3 regions of the Gottschalkia acidurici 9a genome follow, and region 1 is predicted to be linked to each of the others. Evidence: predicted binding sites of a transcription regulator. Region 1 holds the regulator's gene; each other region holds the start of a gene.

Region 1 (11,436 bases):
ATAGTTACAACTTCCATTACATCTAGTCCTTCTTCATCTAATCCCTGTTTTACTCTTTCTATTTTATCTAGTATTATACCCGAAGATATAAAGACACCATCATCTAGTAAACATTTCTTAATATCCTTAGCTAGTATAACTACTATCTCAGCTATAATATTTGCAACAACAACATCTGCTTTTTCACTTACAACGTCTAGTAAGTTTCCGTGTCTTATATCTACTATGTCTTGTACATTATTTATAGTCTTATTTTCGTTAGATACCTTTACTGCTAGTTCATCTAGATCCACACCTATTGCCTTTTTTGCTCCTAATTTAGCTGCTGCTACAGAAAGTATTCCACTTCCACATCCTATGTCTAAAACTAAATCCCCTTCTTTTACGTGCTTTTCTAATGCTTGTATGCACATTGTTGTAGTTTCATGCGTTCCTGTTCCAAATGCCATACCTGGATCTAACTCTAGAACTATTTCACCATCTTGCTCCTCATATTCTTCCCATGATGGTTTAACTACTATTTTCTCACCTATTTTTGTAGGCTTGTAATATTTCTTCCAAGCATGTGCCCAATCTTTTTCATGTACTTCAGATATAGTAACTTCTCCTAGTCCTTTATCTAAATTGTATTCTGGTATCATTGCTATATTTTGTTTTATAAGCTCTACTTTTTCTATTAAGTTTTCGTTTTCTGGGAAATAAGCTTTAACTATAGCTCCATCAAATTTGTTTTCAAATAAACTTGAGTCTATAAAGTTCCAATCTTCTTCAGTTTTAGATTGAACAAATACTTCTATGTCGTTTGGATCTTCTATTGCAAGTCCTCCTGCTCCAACCTCATATAAAATATTTGAAACAACTTCCACAGCTTCTGATGTAGTTTTTACTTGTACCTCAATCCATTTCATAATCTTTTCACTTCCTTCAGATGTTTTTAATAGCTAAATTTGCTTACCTATAAGCCGCTTTTAACTTTTCCAATAATTATTTATTATATCCTATATATTTATAAAAAACCAGTATAACATCTACTTCTAATATGATCTCAATCTATAATGATAGCTATTCATAAAGCATTCAAAAAGTGATGAATTGACTTAAAAGTCATGTTCATCACTTTAGTTTAATATATTTCAAGATTTATGCTTTCTGAAATAAAAAATTTAAATATGTGTTTAAACTTTCCTTTAGCTATTTGCAAATTGGCTGTTATATAGCTTTTCATAAAATCCTTTTTTTGCAATTAATTCATCATGATTTCCATGTTCTATTATACTTCCCTTATCCATAACTAAGATTATATCTGCATCTCTAATTGTTGAAAGTCTATGCGCAATAATAAAGCTTGTTCTTCCTTTCATTATACTATTCATTGCTTTTTGTATCAAAAGCTCTAAACGAGTATCTACTGAACTAGTTGCTTCATCTAAGATCAAAATTTTAGGGTCAGATATAACTGCACGAGCTATTGTTAACAGTTGTTTTTGTCCTAATGATATATTTGAAGTGTCCTCATTTAATTCCATATTATATCCATTTGGAAGTGTTCTTATAAAATGATCTACATTTGCTATTTTAGCTGCATTTACTACTTCATCTTCTGTAGCATCTAATTTACCAAACTTAATATTCTCCTTAATACTTGCGCTATAAAGCCATGCATCTTGTAGTACCATTCCAAAAATTGATCTTACATCTGAACGCTTCATATTTTTAGTATCTATACCATCGATCTTAATAGTTCCACTATCCACATCATAAAATCTCATTAATAAGTTAATTAATGTACTTTTTCCTGCACCAGTAGGGCCTACGATAGCAACTTTTTCTCCTTTTTTTACGCTAAAACTTAAATTTTTAATTAAAGTCTTATCTTTGCTATATCCAAAACATACATTTTCAAATGTAACATAGCCTTCTACCTTGTTCGGTAATTCTAAAGTATTTATTTCTTCTGGTTCTTCTTCTTCATCTAAAATACTAAATATTCTCATTGTAGCCGCACTTGCTGTTTGTAGTATATTAGATAGTTGTGTTATTTGAGAAATAGGCTGATTTACTTGCCATATATATTGAATAAATGCTTGCATATTTCCCACAGTCAATACACCTATTATAGCATAATAACCACCAAGAACCGCCATACTTATATATGCAAAATAAGAGATAGCTCCAACTAAAGGCATCATTAATCCTGATACAAATGAAGCTTTAAATCCATTTTGTGTTAGGCGATTATTTATAGCTTCAAATTCTTTTATTGTATCCTCTTCTTTTCCATATAACTTTATAACGTTAAAACCATTGTAAGCTTCCCCAATATATCCATTAAGATCTCCTAGTGCATTTTGTTGATTCATAAAATATTTTTGTGATTTTTTAACAATTGTCTTAGATACAATAATGGATAATGGTATGATAAGCATTGTAATTAATGCCATCGGAATAGATATATATATCATCATTCCCACTGCAAATATAATACCAAGTATTGCTGTAACCACTTGAATAACACTTTGCTGAAGTGCATTAACAATAGCATCTATATCATTAGTAACAATACTTAAAATATTTCCTTGTTTTTTGCTATCAAAATAAGATATTGGCAATCTATTTATCTTGTTAGTTATATCTCTACGTAAATCCTTCATTGAATTTTGTACAACATTCGTCATAAATGCAATAGATAGGTATTGACTTATCTGAGTTATAATACCTATACCTAAAAAGGCACCTATAATTCCTCCAATATATTTATAGTTAATTGTAGCTCCTTCGACTCCTTTTACAATATCAGCTACATTACTAGACATCTCTGTAATTCCAAGTCCAATTATAAGTGGAATAACTCCATTAGCTATAGAGGCAATTAAGGTCATTAGTAAAGCTATGATAAAGTGTATTTTATAAGGTTTAATATAAATATACAATCGCTTTAAGTTTTTAATATTATTCTTCATCCTTCATCAACTCCTCCTTAGAAAGCTGAGAAGAAGCAATATCATAATAAATATCACTTGTTTTCAACAATTCCTTATGAGTTCCCATAGCTACAACTTCTCCTTTATTTAAAACAACAATCTTATCTGCATTTCTAATTGTTCCAACCCTTTGAGCAACAATCAATACTGTTGAATTTTTTGTCTCATCTTTTAAAGCGGTACGTAACTTTAGATCTGTTTGATAATCAAGTGCTGAAAAAGAATCATCAAATATATATATATCTGGTCTCCTTATAATAGCTCTAGCTATAGCTAACCTCTGTTTTTGTCCACCTGATAAGTTACTTCCACCCTCAGATAAAAACGTTTCAAATCCATCTGGTTTTTGATTGATAAAGTCTTCTGCTTGTGCAATCTTAGCAGCATATCGTAGTTCTTGAATAGTTGCATCATGTTTTCCGTAGCGGAGATTATCCGCAATAGTGCCTGTAAAAAGTAAAGCTTTTTGTGGTACATATCCTATTTTTTGTCTTAGTACTTCAATATCATAATCCTCAACATCAACTCCATCAACTAGTACTTTACCCTTAGTCACATCATAAAAACGAGGAATTAATTGAATAAGAGTTGATTTTCCACTACCTGTGCTACCAATAAAAGCTACGGTTTCCCCAGGTTTTGCAGTAAATGATATGTTTTTAATTATAGGTTCTTCAGTTTCTCCTGGGTAAGCGAATGTAACGTTTTGAAACTCAACGACCCCTTTTGTTTCTTTCTTTAATACTTCATTTTCTTTGTAGTTCATTTCTGACTCAGAGTCTAGAATTTCCTGAACACGATTTGCAGAAACGGCAGCAAGTGGATACATAATAAATACATTTGCAAATAGCATAGTAGAAAACATAGCATGGAATATATACTCGATAAATGCTACTAAATTACCTACTTTTAAATCACCTGAACCTATTAGCTTGGCGCCAAACCATATTACAAAGGCAAAAACTATATTGAAAATAAATGAAGATGCTGGTTGTGCAATACCCATTAACTTAAAGAGTTTTTTAGAAATTTTGGCATAGTTGCCATTGACATTATTAAAACGATCTTTTTGAAATGACTCATTGTCAAATGCACGGATAACACGTAGTCCCGTTAAATTTTCTTTAATCGTCATATTTATACTATCTAGTCCTAGCTGTTGACCAGTAGATAAAGGCTCTGCCTTTTTACCAACTAAAATAACTCCTAAAACGATGATTGGGACAACGATGAATAATCCTAATGATAAGAATGGACTTGTGTTAATAATCATAATAAAACTACTAATAAACATCAATGGGGCTATAATCCCTATTCTTAAAGTGGTTTGTAAAAATGCCATTATTTTATAAACGTCATTAATTGTACGAGTATTTAAAGATGCAGCTCCGAATTTCTCATACTCTGAATGAGAGTATCCTTGAATTTTTCTAAAGATATCATTTCTAATATCTCTCATTATGAATGTTGTCATTTTACTTACAGAGTATGCAAGACCCGCCAGTGCTACAAGACCAATACAGCATATTGCCACCATCCAAATGCCTAGCCTCTTTATTATTTCAAAGTCTTTTACCGATACTCCCTCGTCTATCATCTTAGCCAATAAAGTAGGAAGTCCAAGCTCTATTAGTGCAAATCCAGAAGCACAAAAAATACTTAATATAAGGTATATTTTATACCGCTTAATATAGTTCCACATTAATTTCATAAATCATCCTCCGTTTCTTACTACCACAATAACGGTTATCATTACTTTGTAAATTGTCTACTTGTTCAGTTTAATAGTTTAATTGTCCTATGTCAATTAAACTATTAAAGTTAATAAAAAAGTAGCTATTGATAATCAAAATTATCAATAGCTGACTTTTTCTAGTCATTAAAAGCATCTTTAAATTTATCTATAATTCCTTTTTTACGCTTAGACTTACCGACATCTTCTCCACTTTCTTTTGCAAACTCTTTCAATAATTCTTTTTGCTTCTCAGTTAATTTAGTTGGCACTTTTACTTTAACTTTTACGTAAAGGTCTCCTTTTCTTCCGCCTCTTAAGCTTACTATACCTTTACCTTTTAGTCTAAATGTAGTTCCAGTTTGAGTTCCTGGCTCTATAGTATATCTTAATTTTCCTTCTAACGAAGGTACTTCTATATCTGCACCTAAGCTTGCTTGCGTAAAGCTAATAGGTATTTCACATATTATATCATTACCTTGTCTTTCAAATGTCTTATGAGGTTCTACCTCTATATAAATATATAAATCTCCCCTCGGACCACCTTTTTCCCCTGGTTCACCTTCTCCTTTTAGAGATATAACCGACCCAGTATCTACTCCTGCAGGTATTTTAACATTTATTGTTTTAGCTTTTCTTTCTTTTCCTACTCCACCACATTTACCACAAGGTGTTTCTATTTTTTCACCCGTTCCTCTACACTCATCACAAGTTGAAGTTCTAACTATTTGACCAAATGGAGTATTTTGGGCAAATCTGATTTGACCTGAACCGCTACACTTTGAACAAGTTTTCTTATTAGTTCCTGGTTTTGCTCCAGTACCACTACATTCCGAACAGTCCTCAGTTCTCTCTATTTTTATTTCTTTCTCTAATCCAAAAGCAGCTTCTTCAAATGTTATTCTTACTCCATACTTTAGATCCGCTCCTCTAGTAGGGCCTTGTCGTCTTGAAGATGATCCTCCACCACCAAACATGTCGAATATATCTTCAAATATATCTCCAAATCCGCCTCCGCTAAAACCACCGAAGCCTCCTCCAAAGCCACCTTGTCCACTCATTCCTTCATGACCAAATTGATCGTATTGTGCTTTTTTCTGAGAGTCACTTAGTACTTCATAAGCTTCACTTACTTCTTTAAAGTTTTGCTCTGCTTCTTTATTGTCTGGATTTAAGTCTGGATGATATTTTTTAGCTAATTTTCTATATGCACTTTTAATTTCTTGTTCGCTTGCGCCTTTAGAGATACCTAAGACTTCATAATAATCTCTTTTACTCATATTTATCATCACCTCTTACATAGGAAAAGTCAAAGTCAAATCTTTAGATTCAACTTTGACTAGAACCTTATTATTTATTGTCTTCGTCATCCACTACTTCATAATCTGCATCTACAACATTATCATCCTTAACTCCACCTTCACTAGCACCTTCTGCGCCTTGTTCTTGACCTTGTGCAGCTGCTTGTTCGTATAACTTTTGTGATATAGCATGGAATTCAGTAGTTAATTCATCTGTTTTAGCTTTTATATCATCTGTATCTGTTCCTTCTAAAGCTTTTTTAAGTGCTTCTACTTTTTCATTTACTTTAGACTTCTCGTCTTCACTTACTTTATCACCTAAGTCATTTAGTGTCTTTTCAGTTTGATATACTAGTGAGTCTGCATTATTTCTAATTTCTACTGACTCTTTATTTTTCTTATCTTCTTCTGCAAATTGCTCAGCTTCTCTTACTTTTTTCTCTATTTCTTCATCTGACATATTTGTTGAAGCTGTGATAGTTATTTTTTGCTCTTTTCCAGTTCCTAAATCTTTAGCAGAAACATTTACTATACCATTAGCATCTATATCGAATGTAACTTCTATTTGTGGAACTCCTCTTGGTGCCGATGGTATTCCTGTTAATTGGAATCTTCCTAGAGTAACATTTCCACTTGCCATTTCACGCTCACCTTGTAGTACGTGTATATCAACTGCTGTTTGATTATCCGCCGCTGTTGAGAATACTTGGCTTTTTTTAGTTGGTATTGTAGTATTTCTTTCTATTAGTTTAGTAGATACTCCCCCTAGTGTTTCTATACCTAAAGATAATGGAGTAACGTCTAATAGTAATACATCTTTAACTTCTCCACTTAAAACTCCAGCTTGAATAGCAGCACCTAATGCAACTACCTCATCTGGATTAACTCCTCTGTGTGGGTCTTTACCAGTTAACTTTTTAACTTCATTTTGAACTGCAGGTATTCTAGTTGAACCTCCTACTAATATCACTTTATCTATATCCGATGGACTTAATCCTGAGTCACTTAGTGCTTTTCTAACTGGTGTTAAAGTTCTTTCAACTAAGTCACTAGTTAATTCATCGAATTTAGCTCTTGATATATCTATGTTTAAATGTTTTGGTCCTTCCTGAGTAGCTGTAATGAATGGTAAGTTTACATTTGTACTAGCTACACTTGAAAGTTCTTTTTTAGCTTTTTCTGCTGCTTCTTTTAATCTTTGAAGTGACATATTGTCATTTCTTAAGTCTACTCCATTTTCTTTCTTAAACTCTTCTGCTAAGTAATCTACAACAGCTTGGTCAAAGTCGTCTCCACCAAGATTGTTATCTCCATTTGTAGCTATAACTTCAAATACTCCATCTCCAAGTTCTAGGATAGATACGTCAAATGTACCTCCTCCTAAGTCAAACACCATTATTTTATGATTGTGATCTTCATCTTTATCTAATCCATAAGCTAATGCTGCCGCTGTTGGTTCATTTATTATTCTTTTTACATCAAGTCCTGCTATTCTTCCAGCATCTTTAGTTGCTTGTCTTTGACTGTCTGAGAAATATGCTGGTACTGTAATAACTGCTTCTGTTATAGTCTCTCCTAAGTAAGCCTCTGCATCAGCTTTAAGTTTTTGTAGTGTCATTGCTGATATCTCTTGAGGTGTATAATCTTTTCCATCTATATTTGTTTTATGGTCTGAACCCATGTATCTTTTTATAGAAGCTATTGTTCTGTCTGGGTTTGTTACTGCTTGTCTTTTTGCTGTTTCTCCTACTAATCTTTCACCATCTTTTGTAAATGCAACTACAGACGGTGTAGTTCTATTTCCTTCACTGTTTGCTATAATTACAGGCTCTCCACCCTCCATAACTGCAACACAAGAGTTTGTAGTTCCTAAGTCAATTCCAATAATTTTACTCATTTAATATTCCTCCTTCATCAAATGTCTTTATTTAGATACTATTACCATACTTGGTCTAATAACTTTATCTTTAAGTTTGTATCCTTTACTTAATATCTGAATTACAGTATCCTCATCATGCTCATTACTTTCTTGTTGTGATACTGCATAGTGGTAGTTATGATCAAACTTTTGATTTAATGATTCAATTTCTTCTAATCCATTGTTACTTAGTATTTCTAAAAGCTGCTTATGAACCATTTCTACACCTTCATAAAAAGCTTTTGAATTTTCTTCATACTCTACTTCTAGTGCTCTATCAAAATTATCTAATGCATTTAATAATTCTGTTACAAGCCCTTCAACAGCATAAGATACTATAGCTTCTTTTTCTTTCTCAACTCTCTTTTTATAGTTGTTGAAGTCAGCTTGTAATCTTAGTAATCTATTGTTTAACTCTTCTATTTCTTTCTTACTTGATTCATCTTCTACGTTATCTTTAGAGTTATTTATATCTTCTTTTGCTTCCTCTACTGTAGCTTCTATATTATCGTTAGCTTCTTCCTTAACCTCGTCTTTGTTTTCTAGATCTTCATTTTGCAATTTATTCACCTCTTAAAAAGTATTTATCAATTAAATCATTTAAGTCTAATGATATTGATTTAACTGCGTTTATTACCTTCTCATAATCCATTCTTGTAGGTCCTATAACACCTATTTTCCCTATTGTTTTACCATTTACACTATATGTGGTAGTTATGACGCTACAACTTTTTATTTCTTCATAGTCATTTTCAGAACCTATAGTAATACCTATATCGCTTGATTTTCTATTTAGTAGCATTTCTAATACTATATCTTTATTTTCTACAAAGGATATAAATTGTTTAGCCTTAGATAAATCATGATACTCTGGAAAGTTAAATATATTTGTTACTCCATCTAAATACACACTAGGTTCTTCAGTATTTTGCAAGGAATTAATTACTATCGGCATTATGCTTATAATTGGTGAACTTATGTCGTATATTTCTTTCACTAACTTCTTTTCAAAGTCTTTACCAATTTCATCTATTGTATACCCCTTAAGCTCATTGTTTAAAAAATTAGTTATCTTATTTAATTTATCATAAGGTATCTCTTCATCCAACTCTAGCATCTTGTTTTTAACGATCCCAGAAGTGGTTACTAGCACTATCATTATTCTTGACTCATCTATAGGTACTATTTGAATACGCTTAATTGAACTTCTACTTATTTGTGGAGATATTGCTACTGCAGTGTAATTTGTAATTTTAGAAAGTAACTTTGAAACTTTTTTTATTACATGGTCTATTTGTCTTTTTTCTTCCACTAAATCATCTTTTTCTGTTTTAGAAAGTAATGGTTGTATTTCTAACATCGGCATGATTTTATAACATATAGCCTATACCCTTTATCTGATGGTATTCTCCCCGCTGAAGTATGAGGTTGAACTAAATAACCTAATTCCTCTAAGTCTGACATTTCATTTCTTATAGTGGCAGAACTTACCCCTAGGTCAAATTTTTTAGATATAGTTCTAGAGCCAATTGGCTCGGCACTAGTTATATAACTCTGTATAATAGCGTGTAAGACCTGTAATTTTCTATCGTCAAGCGTCATACTACTATCACATCCTATAAGTTAGAATTAAATTCTACTTTAATAATTTTTCATCTTATTAGCACTCTTGTTTATGGAGTGCTAATACTTATGTTTTTAACATATCACTGTTATTGTAATTTGTCAATATATTTTTTTGAAAATCAATAATCTTAATCTGGTAATAATTCCATAAAAACTAAGTTGCATAAATCTAGTCCTCTTTTAGTTAACCTTATTACTTTATCGTCCTGGCATATAAGGCCTTGATTTATGAATTTATCCAGATTTTCTTTAAATACTTCCTCTATACCTTTATTATATTTTAGCTTAAATTCTTGTTTATCTATTCCTTTAGTAAGTCTAAGCCCTAAAATAATATATTCAGCAATTTCCATATCTATATCAATAAACTCTTTTTCATCCTTAATTATAGGTAACTTTTTTTCATCTATAAGGCTAAAGTAATCACTAAACGACTCTACATTTCCATATCTATATGAACCTATATTAGAATGTGCAGATAGTCCTAGGCCTATATATGGTTTAAGCTTCCAGTAAATTAAATTATGCTTACATTCATAGTCCTTTTTTGAAAAGTTTGATATTTCATATTGTTTATAACCTCTATCCTCTAAAAAACGTATAGATCTATGATACATTTCTCTTTCTATGTCTTCATCAGGTAAAGTTATTTCTCCGCTTTCATACATATTGTAGAATGGGGTTCCTTCCTCAACCTTTAGGCTATATAATGATATATGTTCTATATCTAGTTCTACCACTTTCTCTAAAGTATCTAAAACATCTGTAACGCTTTGATTCGGTAAATTAAACATTATATCTACATTAATATTTTTAAATCCATTTTTTCTTATTAGATTATACGTATCATAAAAATCTTGTACACTATGAATCCTACCTATATTTTTAAGTAAGTTATCATTTAAAGTTTGAAGCCCTAAACTTATTCTATTTACGCCTGCATCTCTGTAAGCACTTAACTTTGCTTCATTTAAAGTTTTAGGGTTTGCTTCTATAGTTATCTCTTCTAAATACTGTGTGTTCATTTTTTTATAGATATATTCTATTATTTCACATATATATTTTTGGTCTATTAAAGAAGGTGTTCCTCCTCCAAAGAATATTGTTTTTAATTTATATTCTTTTATAGAGTTTTCGTATAAATCTATTTCTTTTTTTAAATACTCTATATATTTTTCAATGTAACTATATTGATCTATATGTGAATTGAAATCACAATAGTAGCACTTACTATAACAAAAAGGTATGTGTATATATATCCCTAATTCTCTCTTCATATTTTCTCCTTTTAGTAAACTAAGTTAAAAGTCGCTATCAATGTTACTTCTCGACAGCGACTTTCATAGAAAAAATTTTATCTTATAATCTACATTTATATAATTCTACAACAAAGATAACAAAACCCTAGTTCTCATCGTATTTAAGTACTGTTAAGAACGCCTCCTGTGGTACTTCAACATTACCAACTTGTCTCATTCTCTTTTTACCTTCTTTTTGTTTCTCTAATAATTTTTTCTTTCTACTGATATCTCCACCGTAACATTTTGCAAGTACGTCTTTTCTAAGAGCTCTAACAGTCTCTCTAGCTATTATTTTAGATCCTATTGCAGCTTGTATAGGAACAGCGAACTGATGTCTAGGTATTACTTCTCTAAGTTTTTCAACTATCATTTTTCCTCTTTCATATGCCTTTTCTTCATGAACTATAATAGAGAATGCATCTACTAACTCTCCATTTATAAGTATGTCCATTTTAACTAATTTAGACTGTCTATATCCTTTTAACTCATAGTCTAGTGATGCATATCCTTTTGTCTTTGATTTTAATGCATCAAAAAAATCATATATTACTTCATTTAAAGGTAGTTCATAGTGCAT
Region 2 (11,436 bases), 1.3 Mb from region 1:
CGCAAGCCTTGATCCAGTCATACATCATCTTGTCATGTTCTCCTGGCTCATGTCTTATGTCTAAGAGTAATATTACCTCTATTAAGCTCTTTCTATTTTTAAAATAAATTTCTATCATTTCTGCCCATTTTTGTCTTGCTGACTTAGAAACCTTAGCATATCCATAACCCGGTAAGTCAACTAATCTAAATTCTTCATCATTCATAGAATAGAAGTTAACTGTTTGAGTTTTTCCAGGCTGTCCACTAGTCCTTGCTAATCCTTTTCTATTCACTAAGGTATTTATAAGTGATGATTTTCCTACATTAGATCTTCCAGCAAACGCTATCTCTAATGGTCCTTCAGGTGGATATTGATCCAGTCTACCAGCAGTTATCAGTAGTTCTGCTTTTTTTATCTTCATTATTTATCATCCTCTTTAACTAAAGCATGTTCTAACACTTCGTCCATATTTTTAACAAACACAAACTCTATTTCTTTTTTTGTCTTATTAGGTACATCTTCCATATCCTTTTTACAGTCCCAAGGAAGTAGTATTTTAGTTATTCCTGCTCTATGTGCGGCTAGTACCTTTTCTTTTATTCCTCCAACAGGTAATACTCTACCTCTTAGAGTTATTTCTCCAGTCATAGCTACATTTTTATATACTGGTGTATTTGATAATGCTGATATTACTGCTGTAGCCATAGTTATACCAGCAGATGGTCCATCTTTAGGTATAGCACCTTCAGGAACATGGATATGGATATCTTTATTTTTATAGAATTCTACATCTATTCCTAACTCTTCAGCACGAGATCTTATATAGCTTATACCGGCCATTGCAGATTCTTTCATAACATCTCCAAGTTTTCCTGTTAGCTGTAGTTTTCCTACTCCATTCATTGGTGTTACTTCTATAGATAAAGTATCTCCTCCAACAGATGTCCATGCAAGTCCAGTTACTATACCTACTTGATTTTCTTCATTTATTGTATCATAACTAAATCTATATATTCCTAAGTAGTTTTGAAGGTTTGAACTATTTATTCTAACTACGTTTATATCTTCCTCTACTATTCTTTTAGCAGCTTTTCTACAAACATTAGCTATTTGTCTTTCAAGTCCCCTTACTCCAGCTTCTCTAGTATACTTACTTATTATATCTTTTATAGTATTCTCAGATATTTGAAGATTTTCTTCTTTAAGCCCATGTTCCTCTAATTGCTTTGGTAGTAAATATCTAATAGCTATTTGAAGTTTTTCTTCTTCTGTATATCCCGATACCCTTATTACTTCCATTCTATCTAATAGAGGTCCTGGTATAGTGTTTAGAGCATTTGCTGTAGTTATAAACATAACCTTAGATAAATCAAATGGAGCTTCTAAGAAGTGATCTGTAAAAGTATTGTTTTGCTCTGGATCTAATACCTCTAACAACGCAGATGCTGGATCTCCTCTAAAGTCACCACTTAGTTTATCTATTTCATCAAGTAAGAATACTGGGTTTTTAGAATCTACTTTTTTCATTGAAGATATTATTCTTCCTGGAATTGCTCCTACATAAGTTCTTCTATGACCTCTTATCTCAGCTTCATCCCTAACTCCACCAAGAGACATTCTTACAAATTTTCTACTTAATGCTGTAGCTATAGACTTTGCTATAGAAGTTTTACCTACCCCTGGCGGTCCTACTAAACATATAATTGGTGCCTTCATATTATTAGATAGTTTTCTTATAGCTAAATATTCTAATATTCTCTCTTTAACATCTTTAAGTCCATAGTGATCTTTATCTAGTACTTCTCTTGATTTTTTTATATCTACTGTATCTTTAGTTTCCTTATCCCAAGGTAACTCTATTATCCAGTCTAAATAATTTCTAATTATACCTACTTCTGATGAAGAAGGTGGTAACTTAGAAAGTCTATTTATCTCTTTTAATGCTTTTTCTTTAACTTCTTCAGGCATTTTAATCTTATTTATTTTTTCTTTTAATTCTTCAACTTCACTTAATATATCTTCGCCTTCACCTAGCTCACTTTGTATAGCCTTCAGTTGTTCTCTCAGATAGTACTCTTTTTGTACTTTATTTACTTGCTTTTTCACTCTTTCGCTTATCTTTTCTTCAAGCTTTAATATCTCTGTTTCTTCACTTAGTATCATTTCCAATGTTTCTAATCTTTCATATGGATGGAATGATTCTAGTATTCTTTGTTTATTTTCTGGAGTTAAAAATATATATGATGCTATAACATCGGCAAGTCTTCCCGGTTCTTGTATTTCTGACACCGAAACAAGTATTTCTCCCGATATTTTATTTCCGATGCTTATGTACTCTTCAAAGGAATCTACAACAATTCTCATAAGTGCTTCTGTTTTTCTATCTTTTTCAGTTTCCTCATCATAAATGAATTCTTCAATCTCTGCCTCAAAATAAGGCTCTTCTTCAATTATTTCTTTTATTTTCCCTCTATTTATTCCTTCTACCAATACTCTAATAGTATCGCCTGGTAACTTTAACATTTGTTTTATTTTACATATAGTTCCTGTCTCATAGAAATCACCTACTTCAGGTACATCTATTGTAGCTTCTTTTTGTGAAGTTAGAAAAACAAGTGAGTCATTTATCATTGCCTCTTCTAGGGCGTTGATAGATTTGTCTCTTCCTACATCGAAGTGTATTACCATATAGGGGAAAATTGAAAGCCCTCTAAGTGGTATCACTGGCATTTTTCTGAATTCAACTTTATAATTCATAATATCACTCCCTTAAAACTGTCTTTATCTTAAGTTTAAATAGTTTAAACCCTATACAGCACTATTATACATAGTAATGTAATTAAGAGTCTTTAGTCAATAGAGTATATTTACTTTGTGGTGAAATTTTATCATATGCCATTTTAGTAAATAAACAAAACACCTTCTATCCTAAATCCTATTTAAAAATAGAAGATGTTTTATATATTAGTATTAAATTATATCATACTACCCTAAGTTTTTTCTTAACAATTTAAGCTTACATCTTTTTTGAACTTATCAAGTCCTATTCGATCTATAAAGTCTCCCAATTTTTCACCTGGCTCTGCATTCTCCTTATAGTAATTAAATATATTGTCTATTAGAACCAGTGCTTTTTCCTCTGTTAAATCTCGTTCTACAATATCTGATAATCGTGGATTAAATCCTGCAGATCCTCCTGCTGTTACTATCAACAAACCATTAATATCTGCAACTACACCAATATCTTTACTATATACACTACCACACGCATTTCTACATCCTGCTACACCTATTTTAGTCCTACATGGTACTTCCATCTGGTGATACTTATTAAATAGCTTTACCCCTATACCAATAGTATTATACTTTACTCTTTTACAAAATCCTGCTGGACATATCTCAATATTTTTTACTGAGTTTTGAGTTACTACTGCTGGTTCCATATCCAGTTCATCCCATATCTTAGGTAGATCTTCTTCATTTAGGTTTGTTATAAGTATTCTTTGCCCTGATGTTAATTTTAATACTCCATTATATTTTTTAGCCACTTTTGCTATTCTCTCTAAATCTTCTGGCAATATGAATCCTCCTAATATATTTGGAGTTATACCATACTTTCTTTTTCCATCTACTATCCTCTGTAAGTTACCATAGTGTTTTTCCATAGTTTGCTCCTTTTGAATTATTATATTAATATAATTTAAAGCTTATTGTTGATGATTGAAGCTTTTATATAGCTTAAATATATCATCTTTGTGATTAATGAAACTTTCTACTATGTATGGATCAAAGTGTTTTCCTTTACCCTCAACAATAATATTAAAGGATTTCTCAAAAGAAAAAGCCTCTTTGTAAACTCTCTTACTTGTTAAAGCATCAAATACATCTGCCATAGCAACAATTCTAGCACTTAACGGAATATCTTCTCCAGATACATTATGAGGATATCCTGTTCCATCCCATTTCTCATGGTGACCTTCTGCTATCTCTATTCCTAACTTATAAAGACTTCTATGTTGCTTCATTATATTTTCTTCAGCAACTCTTAAAATTTCGCCTCCATAAATTGCATGATTTCTCATTGCTTTAAATTCTTCATCAGTTAATTTTCCTGCTTTAAGTAATATTCCATCAGGCACTCCGACTTTTCCTATATCGTGCATAGGTGCAAATTTCTCTAAGTCTTTAATATATGAAATAGTTAATTGTTCTAAATATAATCCGTCTTTTACTAAGCACTCGGCAATTAATTTAGTGTATTGTTTCATACCCTCTAAGTGTTCACCAGTGTCTTCATCTCTTGACTCAGCCATCTTAGCCAGTGCTAATGTACTACTATAAATAAGTTCATCTATGAATATACTTTTATTAAAGCTGATTGCAATACTGCTTGCAATAGTCTCTAAAAAGTTAATATGTTCTTCTTTATAAACATTTTTATTTACACTAGAGAAAAATATAACTCCTATAACTTTTCTATTAACCCTTAATGGTAAGCTAATTGAAGATTTTATACCTTCTGATAGCAATACTCTGTTATAATCTGTTTCTTTTCCATATACATACTTTTCTAAATCATTTATAGTTCTAGCCATACTGTTTTTTATAATATTCTCCAGGCTTGTATCACTTAATTTAGCTTTTATTCCAACTAATTTTTTTGGTAAATCGCCTATACTGGGTTCTGAAATACCATAAGAAGCCTCTAGCTCTTGTTTTTCTTCATTTAATAAAGCTATACCAATATGTTGATAAGGAATAAAAGGAGAGAATGAATTGTAAATATAGTTTAATACTTCATCAAAGGACATATCTTTACTTATATTTTCAATAAGCTCAATTAGCCCATTGAGCTTTTTAAATCCTTCATCAATTTCAGAAACTATAGGAGTTAACTCATTATTCACAAAATAATTATTTTTAAAATCCTTTTTTAAAACTCCTACCTTATCTATTTCTCCAAACAGCTTGTCCAATGGTGTAATAATATATTTTGTTAGTTCCCTTAAAGTTATAGTTATTAATACCGTAAATACAATAAGTAAAATAATCATTATACTTGTACTTTTATTTATTCTATCATTATTGTTCTCTAGTATTTTTTGAACTAAAAAGTCAGATTCATAAATTAACTTCTCACTATTTTCATTAATATATTCTAGTGCTTCTATTGTATCTTTACTAATTTCACTACTCTCTACAATTACTGAAACTGCCTCGCTATATTTCTCCCAATCCTTATTTATATGATCTAATATGTTTTCTGTATCATTAAGAGGATTATTAACACTAATAATACCCTTATTAGTGTTAATCTCACCTTTTTTTAATGAATCTAATGTAGAACTAAAGTCTCTTTTAGCTTTTTCAATTGAAGTGTTAGTTTCAATTATCTTGGCTTCAAGATCAGTTTTTGTTTCTATAGATAGTTCTCCTTCAAGTGCTTGAAGATTTTGAAATTTTTGATTTGCTTCCTTAGCAATTATCTGTGCTCGCATACTCTGTCTTCCAAATATATTAATTATATTCAACTGTCTCTTGCTATTATTGTTGTTTATGAAAAAGATTAATGACAATGTAGTAATAGTAATCAGGATCAATATGAAGATTATGTATAACTTTTTCCTTATTAATAATTTGAATTTTCTTCGATTAGCCATTTTGTCACTTCCTTTTACTTAAATTATTCATTTTCTTTTAGTAAACTTTTAAATTTAAGTGTGAAAGCAGCTACCGTAACTGTTGTTGCAATAACATCTGCGACGGGCTCTGCAAAAAATACAGCAAAAACTTTATTCGAGAAAAATAGTGGAAAAATATATATAAGTGGAATTAACAAAATGACTTTCCTTAAAAGTGCTAAGAAAAGTGAAATCTTAGCTTGACCAAGTGCTATAAATGTCTGTTGACAAGAAATCTGTGCCCCTAGTACCAAAGCAGCTCCTAAGTAAATTCTTATAGCCCAAACAGTAATCTTAATAAGTTCAGGATCACGAGTAAATAATGATACAAATACCTTTGGAAGCAACATCATAAGCAACCATAATACTGTTGAAAATACAATTGATGATATAAGTAATAATCTAAACGCTTCTTTTACACGACTATTCTTTTTAGCTCCATAGTTATAACTTATTATAGGTTGTGCTCCTTGTGTTAATCCTGTTAGAGGTAAAAACATAAGTTGCATTAAACTAGCTAATATAGTCATAGCACCAACTGCTATATCTCCTCCATATTTTTGTAATGAAGAGTTTAAGGATATATTCAATATACTTTCCGTACTCTGCATTATAAAAGGTGATATTCCTAGTAAAAGTATAGGAATTACTACTTCTTTTTTAATCTTTAAATTCTTTTTGCGAATTTTAAGTTTAGTTTTGTCTCCCACCATAAACTTAATAACCCAGATGGCCGATGCAGCCTGTGAAATTACAGTTGCTATAGCAGCTCCCTTAACTCCCATATTAAATCCAAATATAAGTATAGGATCTAGTATTATATTTATAATAGCCCCTATAATTACTGTTAGCATGCTAGTTTTAGCAAATCCTTGATTAGTTATAAAACTATTAAGTCCTAGTGTGGTCATTACGAATATAGTTCCTATTACATATATACTTAAATAACTATCTGCATATAATATGGTTTCACTACTTGCTCCAAATTTCATTAAAAGACTTTTTCCTGTAACTGAAAAGAAAACTGTAAGTATAATTGATAATAATACTATTAGTGAAACGCAGTTACCCAAGATCTGTTCAGCTTCTTCATCCTTTTTTTCACCCATTTTTATTGCAGCTCTAGGAGCGCCTCCCATACCTATAAGTGAACTAAATGCTGTTATTAATATAATAATTGGGAATGCAACTCCCACTCCAGTTAATGCAATTGCTCCTATTTCTGGTATATGCCCTATGTAAATACGATCAACTATATTGTAAAGCATATTTATTAGTTGTGCTATTATTGCTGGTAGTGCTAAGCTTAATAGAAGCTTTCCAATACTTTGTGTTCCTAATTTATCAGTTGTTTCATTACTCATTTAAAATATACTCCTATCTAATTTAAAATTCTTTTGCATACATAATTGTATCATAATTTCATGCTTGTATTTTCACAAATATATTTTTATTAATATATTTAAATTTATACTATAAAGTCTAAGTATATTAAAAAATAAAGAAATAAATCTCCCTTAGATACTCATAGGGAGATTCATTTCCGTTAAAACTTTAGCTTATATCATTAGCTTGCAAATATTATTTGTAAAGTCTATAGAATCTTCAACTGGTAGTCCTTCTATTAAAAGAGCTTGATTGTATAATAAGTTTGTATATAATTTTAACTTTTCTTTATCCTTATCATAAGCATCTTTTAAAGATTTATACACATCATGATTTACATTGATTTCTAATACCTTATCTGCTTTAACATCTTGGTCATTAGACATTGATTTTAATACCTTTTCCATTTCTATAGATATCTCGCCTTCATTTGAAAAACATACTGGATGATGTTTCAATCGCTTAGATACCCTTACATCTTTTACTTTGTCAGATAGTATATCTTTCATATATTCAAATAGTTCTTTACTATCGTCTTTATTATCATCATTTTTATCTTCATCTGTTTCGATGCCTAAATCACTACTTGACACAGATTTAAATTCTTTCTCTTTATAGTTCACTAGTGTCTTAATTATGAATTCATCTATATCTTCAACTAAGTATAGTATCTCATATCCCTCTTCTGAAACTAACTCTGTTTGTGGTAGTTTCTCAATTCTCTCGATTGATTCTCCAGATGCATAATATATATATTTTTGTTCTTCTGGCATTCTTGAAACATATTCATCTAGTGTTACAAGCTTTTTATCTTTAGATGAATAGAATAGCAGTAAGTCTTGTAGCTCTTCTTTATTCATTCCAAAGTCATTATATACTCCAAACTTTAATTGTCTACCGAAAGACTTAAAGAATGATTCATACTTTTCTCTTTCATTTTTTAATAATGATACTAATTCATTTTTGATTTTATTTTTAATATTTCTAGCTATTAACTTAAGTTGTCTATCATGTTGCAACATTTCTCTTGAGATATTAAGTGATAAATCTTCAGAGTCTACCATACCTTTAACGAAACTAAAGTAGTCAGGTAACAACTCTGAGCATTTATTCATTATAAGTACACCATTTGAATATAACTCTAAGCCTTTTTCATATTCTTTTGTATAATAATCGAAAGGTATTTTTTCTGGTATATATAAAATAGCACTATAGTTAATAGTTCCTTCTGCATCTATATGAATATGTTTTACAGGTTTATCAAATCCATAATGCTTTTCAGAGTAAAAATCTTCATAATCTTTATCTGTAAGCTCGTTTTTATTTTTTCTCCATATAGGAACCATACTATTTATAATTTGTTCTTCTTTATAGCTTTCGTACTCATTTTCACTACCATCTTTTAATTTACTCATAGTTACATCCATTTTTATTGGATATCTAATAAAGTCTGAGTATTTCTTTATAATGTTTTTTAATCTATATTCATTTAAATAGTCATCATAATTTTCATCTTCTGTATTATCTTTTATTTTTAATATAATTTCAGTACCAACTGAATCTTTTTCACATGGCTCTATAGTATATCCTTCTGCCCCTTCAGATTCCCATTTATATGCCTCATTACTACCTAAAGCTCTACTTATAACTATAACTTTTTCAGCTACCATAAAAGCTGAATAGAATCCAACTCCAAATTGACCTATTATATCATATCCATCTTTTAATTCATTCTCTTTTTTAAATGCAAATGATCCACTTCTAGCAATAGTTCCTAAGCTATCCTCTAGTTCCTCTTTAGTCATACCTATACCAGTATCTATTACTTTTAATTCTCTTTTTTCCTCATCTGAAACTATTTTTATATAATAATCATCTTTTTCAAAAGAAACACTATCGTCTACTAATGCCTTATAATAAATTTTATCAACAGCATCACTAGCATTAGATATAAGTTCTCTTAAAAAAATTTCTTTATGAGTATAGATTGAATTGATCATTAAATCTAAAAGTCTTTTAGACTCCGCTTTAAATTGTTTTGTTTCCAAGTAAAACTCCCCCTCTTAACTTTTGTAATAAAGTTATACTTATAATTTTCATCTGTTAGCACTCTGCGATATAGAGTGCTAAGTCTTAATCTTTATATATCATATTTTTTTAAACGTGTCAATAAAGTTTCTTAGTATATAAGTGCACTCTTAGATTACTTTTCCTAAACATATTTATTTGTTATCTGTATTATCTTTAGCCTTAAATCATAAAAGGATAGAGGAAGACTTATCAAGAGTAAATTTATAAAAAGTATTAAAATATAAAATCTTTAACGTATTATATATGTGTAGTATGTTGTGATAATAAAAAACTCCAATGAATTTAATCATTGGAGTTTTTGCTTTATATTTTTAATACTAATCTAGGGTATACTATCTTAATTTTTATTCTATTTTATTAGCTTTACTGATTTGTTTTTTGCTAAAATCATCAATATATTATCTTTATGTGCAAAGAAGTCAGAAACTTCATCTGTAACCGTTAATACCATCTGTCCATTTTCGTCAAATATTTTAATTCCATAGTCTTCTCCACTAACTAGTTTAGCTATCAGTTTTCCACTTAATATTTCAACTCTATCTACTTTTTCTTTAAGTAAAAGACTATCTTCTTTATCCATTTCTACTTTATATATACTTTGTTTGTTTTCTTCATTCGAAGTTGCATAGTATACATTTCCATTCAATTCTTCATACCATGCATCATACTCAGGCAAACTATTATCAGACAATTTTTTCTCACTCGTTCCATCTAGATTCGATGAGTAAAGATGTTTATCTATACTTTTTACGTAATAAAGTTTGTTATTTATAACTTTTAAACTCTCAACTCCAAAATCTGTAATCTGTAAAGTTTCATTTGTATTTATATTAACTTTGTAAATTTTATGTACCTTTTCACCTTCGAAAGGATACTTTGCTCCTAATACATATACATTATCTCCTTGTAGTGATATTTTGCTTCTATATAATAAACCTGTATCTCCTATTCTTTTCCCCTCTTCATAGTTTTTTCCTTTAGGTATATATATCAACATACTTCCTTGTGCTGTTGGTGGTTGACTTAAAGCTAAAGTACCTTCTGGTATTACTTCTATAAAGTTTATATGTCCTCTATATTCTTCTGTAGCTTTTCCATCATTATTTATCTTACAGAAGATATCTGACCCCATTACTGCTCCACCATAGTGATATGAGAACCAAAGTTCTCCATTTTTTATTTCAAATTTTAATAGATTTTGAAATCCATAGTGAGGGTCTATTTCATATGAGTATACTAATTCTTTTTTTGTAGTGTTACTCCCATGTACCCTATATATGTTATTTGTATGGTCTACTGTTTCCACAAAATAATAATATCCATCATACATAGCAACGCTGTTTTCTCCTGCATATTTAGGTAAATTTATTGTCATTAACTGTTTGTTATTAGAATTTATACTAAGTCCCTTTGAGTTGCTCCAATCATATTTCCAATTAAATTCATTGTGAGCAAATTTCCATGTAAGTGGAAAATAAGTTACATCTCTAAAGCTTAAAAGTGGATATTCTTCATTAGAGTTGTTTATCAACTTTCCATTTAATGTTATTTTAAAGTCTAGAGTTTTAGCATACTGTGTGTTAGCATTTTTTAATTTGGTACTATAGTCTTCAAAAGATGAAGTAATTTTCTTTTGTTCTATTTTAAGACCATTAGTCTGTGACCACTCTGTTTCAATTCCTAAAAGTCTAGAATCAAACCAAGTCATAGGAAAGTATGTGATATCTTTATACACTAAAAGAGGAAACTGTCTATACTGATTATTAACCTTATTTCCATTTAGTGTTACCGTAAAATTAGGTAGTGTAGTTTTTACAGTTTGCTCTTTTGCAAAACTCTTTTCTGTAGGTAATATAAGTATTGCACAAATCGTGACTATAATTGACATTGTAAATATTCTTTTTTCATAAGTATTACCCTCCTAGTTTCGTAATATCTTACTTTTGTGTACTACTATCATTTTAATTCTTTTCTTTCTTCTTTCTATATGTTTGCTTACCTTGTATTATATTTTTATGTCCTTAAAACTGTATGGTGCTTTTCTCTAACTGTCCATTTAATACTTTTCATATTATAATTAAATATAATGAAAGTTAGCCTTTCATTATATTTATTACTCGTACACAAAATCTTACTAATGCAAATTAATCCCTGCACTATAATTATAAAACAATTATAGTTATATATTCCATTGTATCATATGTTCTTATAAATATCTGCATAGTTGATTTTAACTTGCTCTTTGAGTTCTTTATTTTCTTCTTCTAATTTTTTAATTTTTCTTTTTAAACTTGAT
Region 3 (11,436 bases), 1.5 Mb from region 1:
ATTATATCATAAAATTATATATATGCAAAACATTATAATAGCGTTTTTTTATAAAATAAAAACCCCCTTGACCAATTGTTAACAAGCCTTAGCATACCTTGGTATTGAAAGAACTATATGTATCCTCAAAATCAAATAAATACCTTATAGTTCTTCCAAATAAGTGCCCTCTTAAACACTGAACTTTGATATAGAACTTTCTAAACTATTAGAAAGTTGTCTTAGTGTTTGAATTGACGATGTTATAGTATGAATAGATGAGGTTTGCTCTTCAGACGATGCTGTAATTTCTTCTGAAGTGGCAGCTGTCTGCTGTGAAGATGAAGTTATTTTATAAATAGCTTCCGCTGTATGATCTTTTTCTCTAGCCATTTTCTTCATAGCGTTGTTTAGTACTTCAGCCTCTTCCTTTATATCATCTATATTGTTAACTATATTTTCAAATACATTTTTGGTATTTACAACTATCTTACTGTTCTCTGCAATTAAATCATTAGATTTTTCCATAGCTACTACTGACTTCTCTATTTCTTTCTGAATCTCTCCAATTATTTTTTCAATTTCATCAGTAGATTTTTTAGACTCTTCTGCTAACTTCCCTATTTCAGTTGCAACTACGCCAAATCCTCTACCTGCATCACCTGCTCTTGCTGCTTCTATAGATGCATTTAATGCAAGTAGACCTGTCTCATCCGATATATGTTTTATCATATTTACTATATCTTCTATATGAGTAGATTTTTCGTTGAGTATTGATACAGCGCTAGATACTTGCTCAGATGAATCTACTGTTTCCTTCATAGTTTTATCTAAAATGTTTACTGTTTCTATACCTTGAGAAGTTAAACTTTCAGCATTATTTGTTTTCTCTGATATAATAACTGATACTGATTCTACTTCTTGAGTGATTTGCTCTATAGCTTCAACTATACCTTCTGTTTGTGTTGATTGTTCATAAGTTTCTGTTGCTAAATCAGATATTGCCTGTGTTATCTCTTCTGCTGATATAGAGACCTGATCTGACATCTGAGAAAGTACATTTGCCGAATCTATTATGTCGTCTGAGATAACTTTTGAGCTTTGTATTAGTGTTTTTATATTTTCTGTCATATTATTAAAGCTTTCAGATAATTGAGCTACTTCATCCTTTCCTTTTATTTCAGACCTGACATTAAAGTTACCTTCTTCAACCTCTTTCATTAAATCTCTTATTCTCTGAATTGGTTTAGATATTCCTTTAGATATTATAATAGAAACTATTAATGATATTAATAATATAGCTACTCCCAGAGAAATTATAGAATAGTTTATAGCATTAGTTTTTTGTAATAGTTCACTCTTAGGTATTACTGATATGTATTTCCATCCATTTACTTTAGATATGTGTGTACTCATTATGTAGTCTTCTTTATCATCTTTAATTTCTATTATTTCTTCATCTTTGGTTTTTAGTTCTTTTAAATTTGTTTCTGATATGTTTTTAAAGTTCAAGTCACTTTTTTTAGGATGTGATAATATTGTGCCTGTATCTTCAATAAGGATGATATAGCCTTCTTTTCCTACTTTTATGTCAGATATCATGTCTGTCAGTCCACTTAGAGCTATATCCATAGCCTGAACACCTATAGTTTCACCTGCATTGTTGGTTACAGTTGACACTACGCTCACGTTTGCTGCGTTTGCTCCTGCCCAATAATATGCTTCTGTCTGCAAAGGTTTTCCCGGTTCTGTCATTGCTTTCTTAAACCACGGTCTTTCAGTAGGATTATAATTGTTTTTTACTGAACCTTCCGCATATTGAACATACCTACCATCTGTTGTAGCAAAGTATACATCCGATATACCAGGATGTGTCTTAGCAAAATTTTCATATACCTTATACATTTCTGTTTCTATTCCACCATTTTCTCTAGGTGTCATCTTTATTTCTCCACTTGGATCTGTCTTATCTATGTAACTAACTATAGTATCATCAGCTTGCTTTACTATTTCATTCTCGGCTAGCATACTAATATTATTAAACATTTCATTAAAATAGGTATTCACTAAGTTCTCTACTTTCAATATTTCATTTTTGTTGCTAAACACAAATTCATCCCGCATAGTCTTTTCCACTACTTGGCTCATTATAATAGACATAGCTAATACACATACTGATATACTGACTAGAAGTGATGATATTAATTTACTCTTTATGCTTTTAAACAAAACAATTCCTCCTGTCTTTTGAATATTTATTATTTCTAAATTATATTTGGTATTGTGAATTTTTTAACATTGAATTATGTGTCTATGCACATTTCAACACCATTTAGAATAACTATATTTTTTAGTTTTCCTTTTTTATTATGTATATGATATATATCCAGAACTGTTAGTGTTTAATCATATTTTTAATTTTTTAAAATTAGAAGTAAAATAAAAGTCAGTAGAATTTTCTTACTTGACTTTTATTTTACTTCTAGTGTTTAAAATGTCTAATTCCTGTAAGTATCATTGCAATCCTGTACTTGTTCGCTAGCTTTATAGATTCCTCATCATTTATGGATCCCCCAGGATGTATAATGGCAGTTATACCTGCTAAGTGAGCTTCTTCTACACAGTCTGAAAATGGGAAAAACGCATCCGATGCTAATACACTTCCTTTTATTCGCTTCCCACCCTGTCTTATTGCATTTTGCAGTGACCATATTCTACTTACTTGACCAGGTCCAACTCCTGTAGTTCCTTTATCTTTAGCAACAACTATAGCATTCGATTTTACTCCTTTTACTGCTTTCCATGCAAAATATAAATCTTCAATTTCTTTTTCTGTAGGCTTTCTATCTGTTACTACTCTAATTTCTTCATCATTAAATAATTTTGTATTTCTTTGTTGTAATAAAAGTCCTCCCAAAGTTTTTGTCATACTAAAGCTTTCATAGTCTTTTTTATCTATGTTTGAAAGTTCTAAAATTCTAATATTTTTCTTTGATTTAAGTATTTCTAGTGACTTCTCATTGTACGAAGGGGCTATAACTATTTCTATAAATATATCATTTATAAGTTGTGCAGTTCTCTCATTAACTTCTCTATTTAATGCTATTACTCCCCCAAATATAGATACTTTATCACATTCATATGCCTTTATAAATGCATCTTCTATATTTATTGCACTTCCTATTCCACAAGGATTTCCATGTTTCACAGCTACTACTGTAGGTTCTTCAAATTCCTTTAAGATTTCTATAGCACCATTGCTATCTCCTATATTATTATAAGAAAGCTCTTTTCCATGCAATTGTCTAGCATTAGCAATAGTTCCTTCAACATCTTTGATTTCAGTATAATAAGCTGCTTTTTGTTGTGGATTTTCTCCATATCTCAAATCTTGTTTTTTCTCATATGTAAGAGAAATTACTTCTGGAAAGTCTATATTAGCAATCTTATTAAAGTAACTAGAGATTAAAGCGTCATAGTGACTAGTTTGACTGAAAACTTTACTAGCAAGATATAGTCTAGTTTCTTCTTTTGTGTCTTTATTGTCAGCAAGTTCATCTAAAACCATTTGATAGTCTTTAGGATCTACTAGAACTGTTACAAACTTATAATTTTTTGCAGCAGCTCTAAGCATAGATGGACCACCTATATCTATGTTTTCTATTATTTCTTCATGACTTACTCCTTCTTTTAAAATTGTTTCTTTAAACGGATAAAGATTATTTACAACCATGTCTATTGAATCTATATCTAACTTCTTCATCATGGATACATGATCTTCATTATCCCTTAATGCAAGTAACCCTCCATGTATTTTAGGATGAAGTGTCTTTACTCTTCCATCAAAGCACTCTGGAAACTCTGTAATATCTGAAACATCTACTACTTCTATTCCTTCTTCTTTTAATATTTTTGATGTTCCGCCTGTAGATAAAATCTCCCATCCCAATGAAACTAATCTTTTAGTAAACTCTACTATACCAGTTTTATCATAAACACTTATTAAAGCTCTTTTCATTTCTAGCAACGTCCTTTCATACTTTAATCCTTTATCTCATTAACTTATTATAACATATATAATACTATACTTGTTCTACTCTATGCTTCATTAATATAAACATTAAATAAAAAATGGTGGCTATAACCTTATAATAAGTTATAGCCACCATTCTTTATTCTCATATTTGCTTTAATTTTATTCCCACTCAATAGTTGCAGGTGGTTTTGTTGTTATATCATAAACTACTCTACTTATTCCTTTTACTTCAGTTACTATTCTTCTTGAAACTTTTTCAAGTATATCATATGGTATTCTTGCCCAATCTGCTGTCATAGCATCTTCTGTGTGTATCGCTCTAAGTGCTATAGTGTGGTTATATGTTCTTTCACCTTCTGTCATACCAACACTTCTGATGTCTAGTATTGCTGCAAAGTATTGCCATATCTCTTTGTTAAGTCCTGCATCTTCTAATTCTGTTCTGAATATCCAGTCTGCTTCTCTTAATGTATCTAACTTTTCTTTAGTTATTTCACCTATTACTCTTACTCCTAGTCCTGGCCCTGGGAATGGTTGTCTGTCTACTAGTTTATCTGGTATTCCTAATATTCTTCCAACTTCTCTTACTTCGTATTTGTATAGCGCTTTAACTGGCTCTACTAGTTCAAAATCCACATCTTCAGGAAGCCCACCTACGTTGTGGTGACTTTTTATAACTTGACCTTCATCCGTTTTACTTTCTACGATGTCTGGATATATTGTTCCTTGAACTAAAAAGTCCGTTTTTCCTATTTTTTCTTTTTCCTCTTCAAATACTCTTATAAACTCTTCACCTATTATTTTTCTCTTTTGCTCTGGATCAGTTACGCCTTTTAGTTTTCCTAAAAATCTATCTTGAGCATTTACTCTTATAAGGTTCATATCAAAAGTTTTTTTGAATATCTCTTCAACTTGGTCTCCCTCGTCTTTTCTCATAAGACCATGATCTACGAATATACAAGTTAAATTAGAGCCTATTGCTTTATGAACTAAGACTGCCGCTACTGATGAATCTACTCCACCTGATAGTGCACATATAGCTTTTCTGTCTCCAATTTGCTTTTTAATTTCTTCTATAGTTTCTTTAGCAAATACTTCTGCGTCCCAATTTGCTTCTACTTTACTACGTATGTCTTGATTTGTTTCCATATTTTACCTCCTCTTAAAGTAAAAAGTATTTATTCCGCTACACTTAAGTTTTACCCATCCTCAAACTTATTATGTCCAATAATTATTATAGTTTATATGAATAAATTTTAAAAGTATTTTTTTTCAAAAAAATATCATTTTTTTCTTGTTCATATAATAAGTTCGATGTAAACAATCATTATACAACAAAACAACAAAGAAACAAAGTCTTATTATGTATATAAAAAAATAGATTTGTAAACGGACACTAGTTACATTCTCATCCCGTTTACAAATCTATAGTTTAATTTTCTAAGAATGTTTTGCTCAACGTACTTTTTTAAAGTTTGTTTTACATCATCGGCATTCCGCCAGGCATTCCTCCACCCATTGGCATTGCATTGTCTTCTTCAGGAAGATCTGTTATAGCACTTTCTGTAGTTAATACCATTGAAGATACTGATGCAGCGTTTTGTAATGCTGATCTTGTAACTTTAGTTGGATCAACTATTCCTGCTCCTATCATATCTACATATTTTTCATTTAATGCATCAAATCCTATTCCTACATCACTTGTTTTAACTTTTTCAACTATAACTGAACCTTCAAGTCCTGCATTTATAGCTATTTGTTTTACTGGCTCTTCTATTGCTTTTAGAATTATAGATATACCTGTTTTTTCATCGCCTTCACTTGACTCTAATAATTTTTCTATTGCCGATGAAGTATTTAATAGAGCAGTTCCACCTCCAGGTACTATACCTTCTTCAACTGCAGCTCTTGTAGCAGCTAATGCATCTTCTATTCTTAACTTTGTTTCTTTAAGTTCAGTTTCTGTAGCAGCTCCAACTTGAATTACTGCAACTCCACCTGAAAGCTTAGCAAGTCTTTCTTGTAATTTTTCACTATCAAATTCTGAAGTAGTGTCTTCTAATTGAGCTTTTATTTGGTTTATTCTGTCTTTTATATCTTGTTCTGCTCCTCCACCACTTACTATAGTTGTATTGTCTTTATCAACTTTTACAGTTTGAGCAGTTCCTAACATATCTAGTGTGGCTTCTTTTAAGTCATATCCTAGTTCTTCTGATATAACTTCTCCACCTGTAAGAATAGCTATGTCTCTTAACATTTCTTTTCTTCTATCTCCGAATCCTGGTGCTTTAACAGCAACACAGTTGAAAGTTCCTCTTAATTTATTTACTACTAATGTAGCTAAAGCTTCTCCTTCTATATCATCTGCTATTATTAGTAATGATTTTCCTTGTTGTACTATTTGCTCTAATACTGGTAATAACTCTTGAATGTTTGAAACTTTTTTATCAGTAACTAATATATATGGGTTGTCTAACTCTGAAACCATTTTTTCAGTGTCAGTTACCATATATGGTGAAAGATATCCTCTGTCAAATTGCATTCCTTCAACTACCTCTAGTGTAGTTCCCATTGATCTTGATTCTTCTACAGTTATAACTCCGTCTTTTCCTACCTTTTCCATAGCTTCGGCTATTAGGCTACCTATATTTTCATCTGCCGCTGATATAGATGCAACTTGAGCTATAGCTTCTTTACTTTCAACAACTTTTGAGAATGTTTTAATTTCTTCTACAACTGTCTCTACTGCTTTTATTATTCCTTTTCTAAGTATCATTGGATTAGCTCCAGCAGCTACGTTTTTAAGACCTTCTCTAATTATAGCTTGAGCTAAAAGTGTAGCTGTAGTAGTTCCATCACCTGCTACATCATTAGTTTTAGTAGATACTTCTTTTACTAATTGAGCACCCATATTTTCAAATGGATCTTCTAATTCTATTTCACGTGCTATAGTTACACCATCATTAGTTATAAGTGGTGATCCAAACTTTTTATCTAATACTACATTTCTTCCTTTTGGTCCTAATGTAACTTTAACTGTATCTGCTAATTTATTTATTCCTCTTTCCATTGAACGACGTGCGTCTTCTCCGAATTTTATATCTTTAGCCATTAAATTCACACTCCTATTTATATTTATAAAATTTTCATTCCAAATAACTTCATTTCAAAACACAATATACAAAAATTATCTTGGTAATTTAATCTTTAAATCTTTCTTATAAATATTTTTAAGTACACAAATAACAAGTAATTTATAAACTAAATTACTATTGAATTTATTTGCTTATCCTAATACAGCTAGTACATCTGCTATTTTTAGTATAGTATATTCTTCCCCATCCACTTCAACTTCTGATCCAGCATATTTCGAGAATATTACTTTATCCCCAACTTTAACTTCATTTTTTAACTTTTCATCATTAAGTACTCCTGCTCCAATAGCAACTATTTCTGCTACCTGTGGCTCTTCTTTTGCTGATCCAGTAAGGATTATACCACTTTTAGTTTTTTCCTCAACTTCAACTTTCTTAATAACTACTCTGTCTCCTAATGGTTTTATGCTCATTTAAGACCCTCCTTATATTTATATTAATATTATTTTCACTTCGTTATTAGCACTCATTATTAGAGAGTGCTAATCCTTATGAGTACTATGTTACTTAATAAATTTTATCTAATCAAGCTTCATTTTTAATTATATCAAACTTTTATATGTATTTATATATGATTAATTTAATTTATATTAATTTTATATTGTTTTTCTTAATTTATTATCCATATACATCATCTTCCATGCAATTAATAGTCATATTTTTATATTATATACTCTTATTTAAAGCATTATACCAATATAAAAATTCTCAATCAACTATCTTACCCTTTACTATTAGTCTATGTGTTGGATTAATCATAGGATGACATGTAATTAATGTTATTTCTTTATCTTTATTATTTCCTTCTAATACACTTACCTCTTCCGGTTCAACATAAAGCTTTTCTGATACAATAAATATATATTTTTCTCTTTCAGTCTCTACTTCTATGCTATCTCCTTTTTTAAGTTCATCTAGTCTGTTAAAGTTTCGTCCATAGGTATGACTTCTATGTCCAGCTATAGAATAATTTCCGACTTCACCTACCTTAGTTGTGTCATTTACACTTGCCACTGTGCTGTTAAGGTTTTTCGGTGTTGCTCCTTTAAGTATTGGTAACTCTAAGTTGATCTTTCTTATCCTCAGTATTCCATCCATGTTTCTATTACTATATTCCTTATTATCTTCTTTCTTACTACCTTGTTCCTGCACCTCTTCTATATCTCCACTATCTATTAGACTTAAACTTTTACTCCACTCACTTTTAAGTCTTTGCTGCTTATAGTCATTTCGTATCTCCATAGATTTAGGATATGCTATAATGGATAGTCCAACTATTATAAAAATTGTTGAGATTAACCTCCTCTTCACATTCAACTCTCCTTGTTTTTATTAAAAAAGACAGATTATACAATCTGCCTTTTAAAATTTAATTATATGTTCTCTTTCTTATTAATATTCCTGATAATATTAATAATGTTCCTAATATATAAAATACTGTTTTTTTCATTTCACCTGTTTTAGGTAGTACTTCTTTGGCTTTTGTCTCATCTTGAATCTGAGCGTTAGCATTAAGCAGCCCCTTTGTTTCTTCTAATTTTATTTGTTTCTCTATTTCACTCGGCTTTATTGATTCTTCTATATTCTCTATATCTACAGATTCATCTTGGTCATCAGTCTCTAGTTGATTATTCGGATTTTCTGAATCTATCGGGTATAATGGATGTTCTGGATCTGTCGTTTCCTCTGGTATTTTTTCTTCCTGTGGATTTGTTGGTTTATCTTTTTCTTTTGATCTTCGTTTTTCTCTCGGTCTCTCTTTGTTTTCTGAATCTGTCGGATCTACTGGATCTATTGGTGGTGAAGTTAACTTTATATTTTTTACTTCTAATAAAGCTATCTTATCAATATTAGTGCCGTTTATAGTTACATTATGTTTAGTGGTATTTAGCTTATATCCAATAGGTGCTTTTGTCTCTACTACTGTATAATTTCCAAATGACAACTCTTCTGATATGGCTACTCCATCATTATCTGTAATCAATGTTTGTATTAAATATCCATCAGAATCTCTAATCTCGAATACTGCTCCGAATAAAAACGTTGCAAGGTCTTTACTGTCTACCTTAGTTATCTTTAGTCTTCCAACGCTGTCTTGTGATTTCTTAAAGTTTTTCAATTCAATTTCAAGTGCATCAGTAACATTACTTCTATCTATAGTTACAGTGTACTCTGTATCATCCATCTTATATAGATTTGGTGCCTTTGTTTCCTTTATTAGATATTCTCCAAATGGTAAGTTTTCTATAATGGCCATTCCATTCATATCTGTAACCACTGTTTTTATAAGTTTACCACTAGAGTTTCTAACCTCAAATTGTGCTCCTTGTAGTTTTATGTCTATGTCTTCACTGTCTACTTTAATTATTTTTAATTTACCAAATTCACTTTCTGGATTCTGTGGTGTCTCTGGTCTTTTTTCGTTCTGTATTTTTAGTTCAATTAATTTCGAACTATTTTCATCTACATTTAGTTCATATCTTGTAGTATCTAACTTGTATCCACTAGGTGCTTTTGTCTCTATAAATGTATATTTTCCTAGTGATAAGTTATCTATCTTACCTTTACCATTCGTATCAGTAATAACAGATCCTACTCTTTTTCCACCTAAATCTCTAACTTCAAATACCGCGCCTGATAGTAATTTACTTTCATCTTCGCTATCTACTTTTAAAATCTCTAGTGAAACTTGGCTATAGTTCTTTACCTCTAGCAATATAGGTTTATTCACCTTTTCTTTTGTCACTTCTATAGTATATTCTTTAGTATCTAGCTCATAGCCTTGTGGTGATTTTGTCTCCTTTACCGTATATGTTCCAAACTCTAGACCGTCTAGGGTAGCCTTTCCATCAATACCTGTAGTTATTGTACCTATAACATTTCCTTCAGAATCCTTAACTTCAAATTCACCTCCTGAAAGTTTAGTATCATCTCTACCATCTATTTTTAGAACTTCTAATACTCCTAATTTATAGTTTTTAATTGTTTGCTCTGTATCCTTTTTATTTATAGTTACTTTTATATCTTCTTCGAGAGCTTGATATCCATCTATCATTTTAGTTTCTCTTAAAGTGTATTCACCGTAAAAAAGACTCGGTAAGTATATGACTCCCTTATTATTAGTGTTAAGCGTCTTCATGCTTTTTCCTCTTGAGTTATATATAGTGAATTCTACTCCTTCTAAAGCAGTTTCATCATGTCCGTCAACTTTATTTATAGTTAAACTTCCAAACTCGCCTATGGCAGAGCCATCTCCACTTGTTAAACGAATTTGTACATTACCTTGGTCTGGACTACCTAGCTGATTTTGCCCTTCACCTTTAAAATAAACCTTATTTGTAAGATTTGTACCGTTTTCTAGCACTATAATCTCTGTTTGATATTCAACTGTGTACATAGTATCTATTGTATTTGTAAAGTTTAATTCAAAATTTTGAGTCTTTGATGTATCTGTCCATACCTCTTCACTGACATCTAGATTATAGTCTACTCCTTTTTCAAGAATTTTTGTTGGATTCTTAGTTTCGTAAACTTTAAAGCTATCTTCTTTTACTAAATGTCCACCTGTTGATTCATCTATTAGTGTTGCATCTTGTATCCTAGACAAACTCTTATTAACATCAATTTTCCAATCTATATTTTTACCATTTTGCTTTCCTGACTTTTCTACAAACTTTTCTGAATCATTGTAGCTTACTGAAGCTGAATATCCAATATTACCTACATTAGCAGTATTCTCATAATTACTTTGTGTTATAGATTTGATAATTTTAGTCTTAAACACTACTCTATAAGGCTTATTTACGTCTTTAAATGTAATATCAAAACCTTTTTTATTGTTAGTATTTATTTCATATTCACTTTTATCTACTGAATTTCCACGAGTCCTGTCTCCAGTACTGACAACACTATATTCATAGATTTCTATAGAGTCAGTAATCAATTCTTGATCATCTGATATATTATCATTTAAAGTTATTGAGCCTAAATTTTCAGACAAATAGTTAAGATCTACAGTCCACTCAATCTCTTTAGATTCACGACTCATAAGCCTACCTGATTTTTCACCATTATTTCCTGCTACGTCAATTATAGTTTGATTTGCATTTCTAGATGTTGAACCACCTTCCCATGCAAAGCTTGCAGTATTCTCATATCTTAACTTTCCGTTTAGTGCATTCTCCCTATAATCTTTATGTGAAGGACGATCAAATTCAGTTTTATATGTTATTTCATATATTGCTTCATTTACTTCATAGTTGTTAA

Evidence for each region. Region 1 encodes HrcA, which represses chaperone genes, less so after heat shock. Its sites were predicted from a motif close to ATTAGCACTCNATANTATNGAGTGCTAAT; they were not measured.
Region 2: the regulator HrcA is predicted to act here: its motif matches at 9,152-9,180, upstream of htpG (molecular chaperone HtpG).
Region 3: the regulator HrcA is predicted to act here: its motif matches at 7,629-7,657, upstream of CURI_RS01475 (co-chaperone GroES).

What each region holds. Positions count from the first base shown of each region.
Region 1 is NC_018664.1:1,895,645-1,907,080, forward strand. Features, by position in the region: gene prmA (50S ribosomal protein L11 methyltransferase) at 1-908, opposite strand, end outside; gene CURI_RS09135 (ABC transporter ATP-binding protein) at 1,188-2,960, opposite strand; gene CURI_RS09140 (ABC transporter ATP-binding protein) at 2,950-4,692, opposite strand; gene dnaJ (molecular chaperone DnaJ) at 4,854-5,993, opposite strand; gene dnaK (molecular chaperone DnaK) at 6,064-7,911, opposite strand; gene grpE (nucleotide exchange factor GrpE) at 7,939-8,502, opposite strand; gene hrcA (heat-inducible transcriptional repressor HrcA) at 8,495-9,298, opposite strand; gene CURI_RS16150 (HTH domain-containing protein) at 9,286-9,534, opposite strand; gene hemW (radical SAM family heme chaperone HemW) at 9,687-10,835, opposite strand; gene lepA (translation elongation factor 4) at 10,963-11,436, opposite strand, start outside.
Region 2 is NC_018664.1:614,337-625,772, reverse strand. Features, by position in the region: gene yihA (ribosome biogenesis GTP-binding protein YihA/YsxC) at 1-403, opposite strand, end outside; gene lon (endopeptidase La) at 403-2,739, opposite strand; gene CURI_RS02835 (nitrite/sulfite reductase domain-containing protein) at 2,985-3,647, opposite strand; gene CURI_RS02830 (HD domain-containing phosphohydrolase) at 3,690-5,480, opposite strand; gene CURI_RS02825 (MATE family efflux transporter) at 5,666-7,027, opposite strand; gene htpG (molecular chaperone HtpG) at 7,223-9,097, opposite strand; gene CURI_RS02815 (DUF5050 domain-containing protein) at 9,490-11,028, opposite strand; gene CURI_RS02810 (DUF6262 family protein) at 11,337-11,436, opposite strand, start outside.
Region 3 is NC_018664.1:309,553-320,988, reverse strand. Features, by position in the region: gene CURI_RS01495 (methyl-accepting chemotaxis protein) at 172-2,208, opposite strand; gene purH (bifunctional phosphoribosylaminoimidazolecarboxamide formyltransferase/IMP cyclohydrolase) at 2,462-3,997, opposite strand; gene guaA (glutamine-hydrolyzing GMP synthase) at 4,175-5,164, opposite strand; gene groL (chaperonin GroEL) at 5,496-7,127, opposite strand; gene CURI_RS01475 (co-chaperone GroES) at 7,302-7,583, opposite strand; gene CURI_RS01470 (class D sortase) at 7,879-8,481, opposite strand; gene CURI_RS01465 (collagen binding domain-containing protein) at 8,540-11,436, opposite strand, start outside.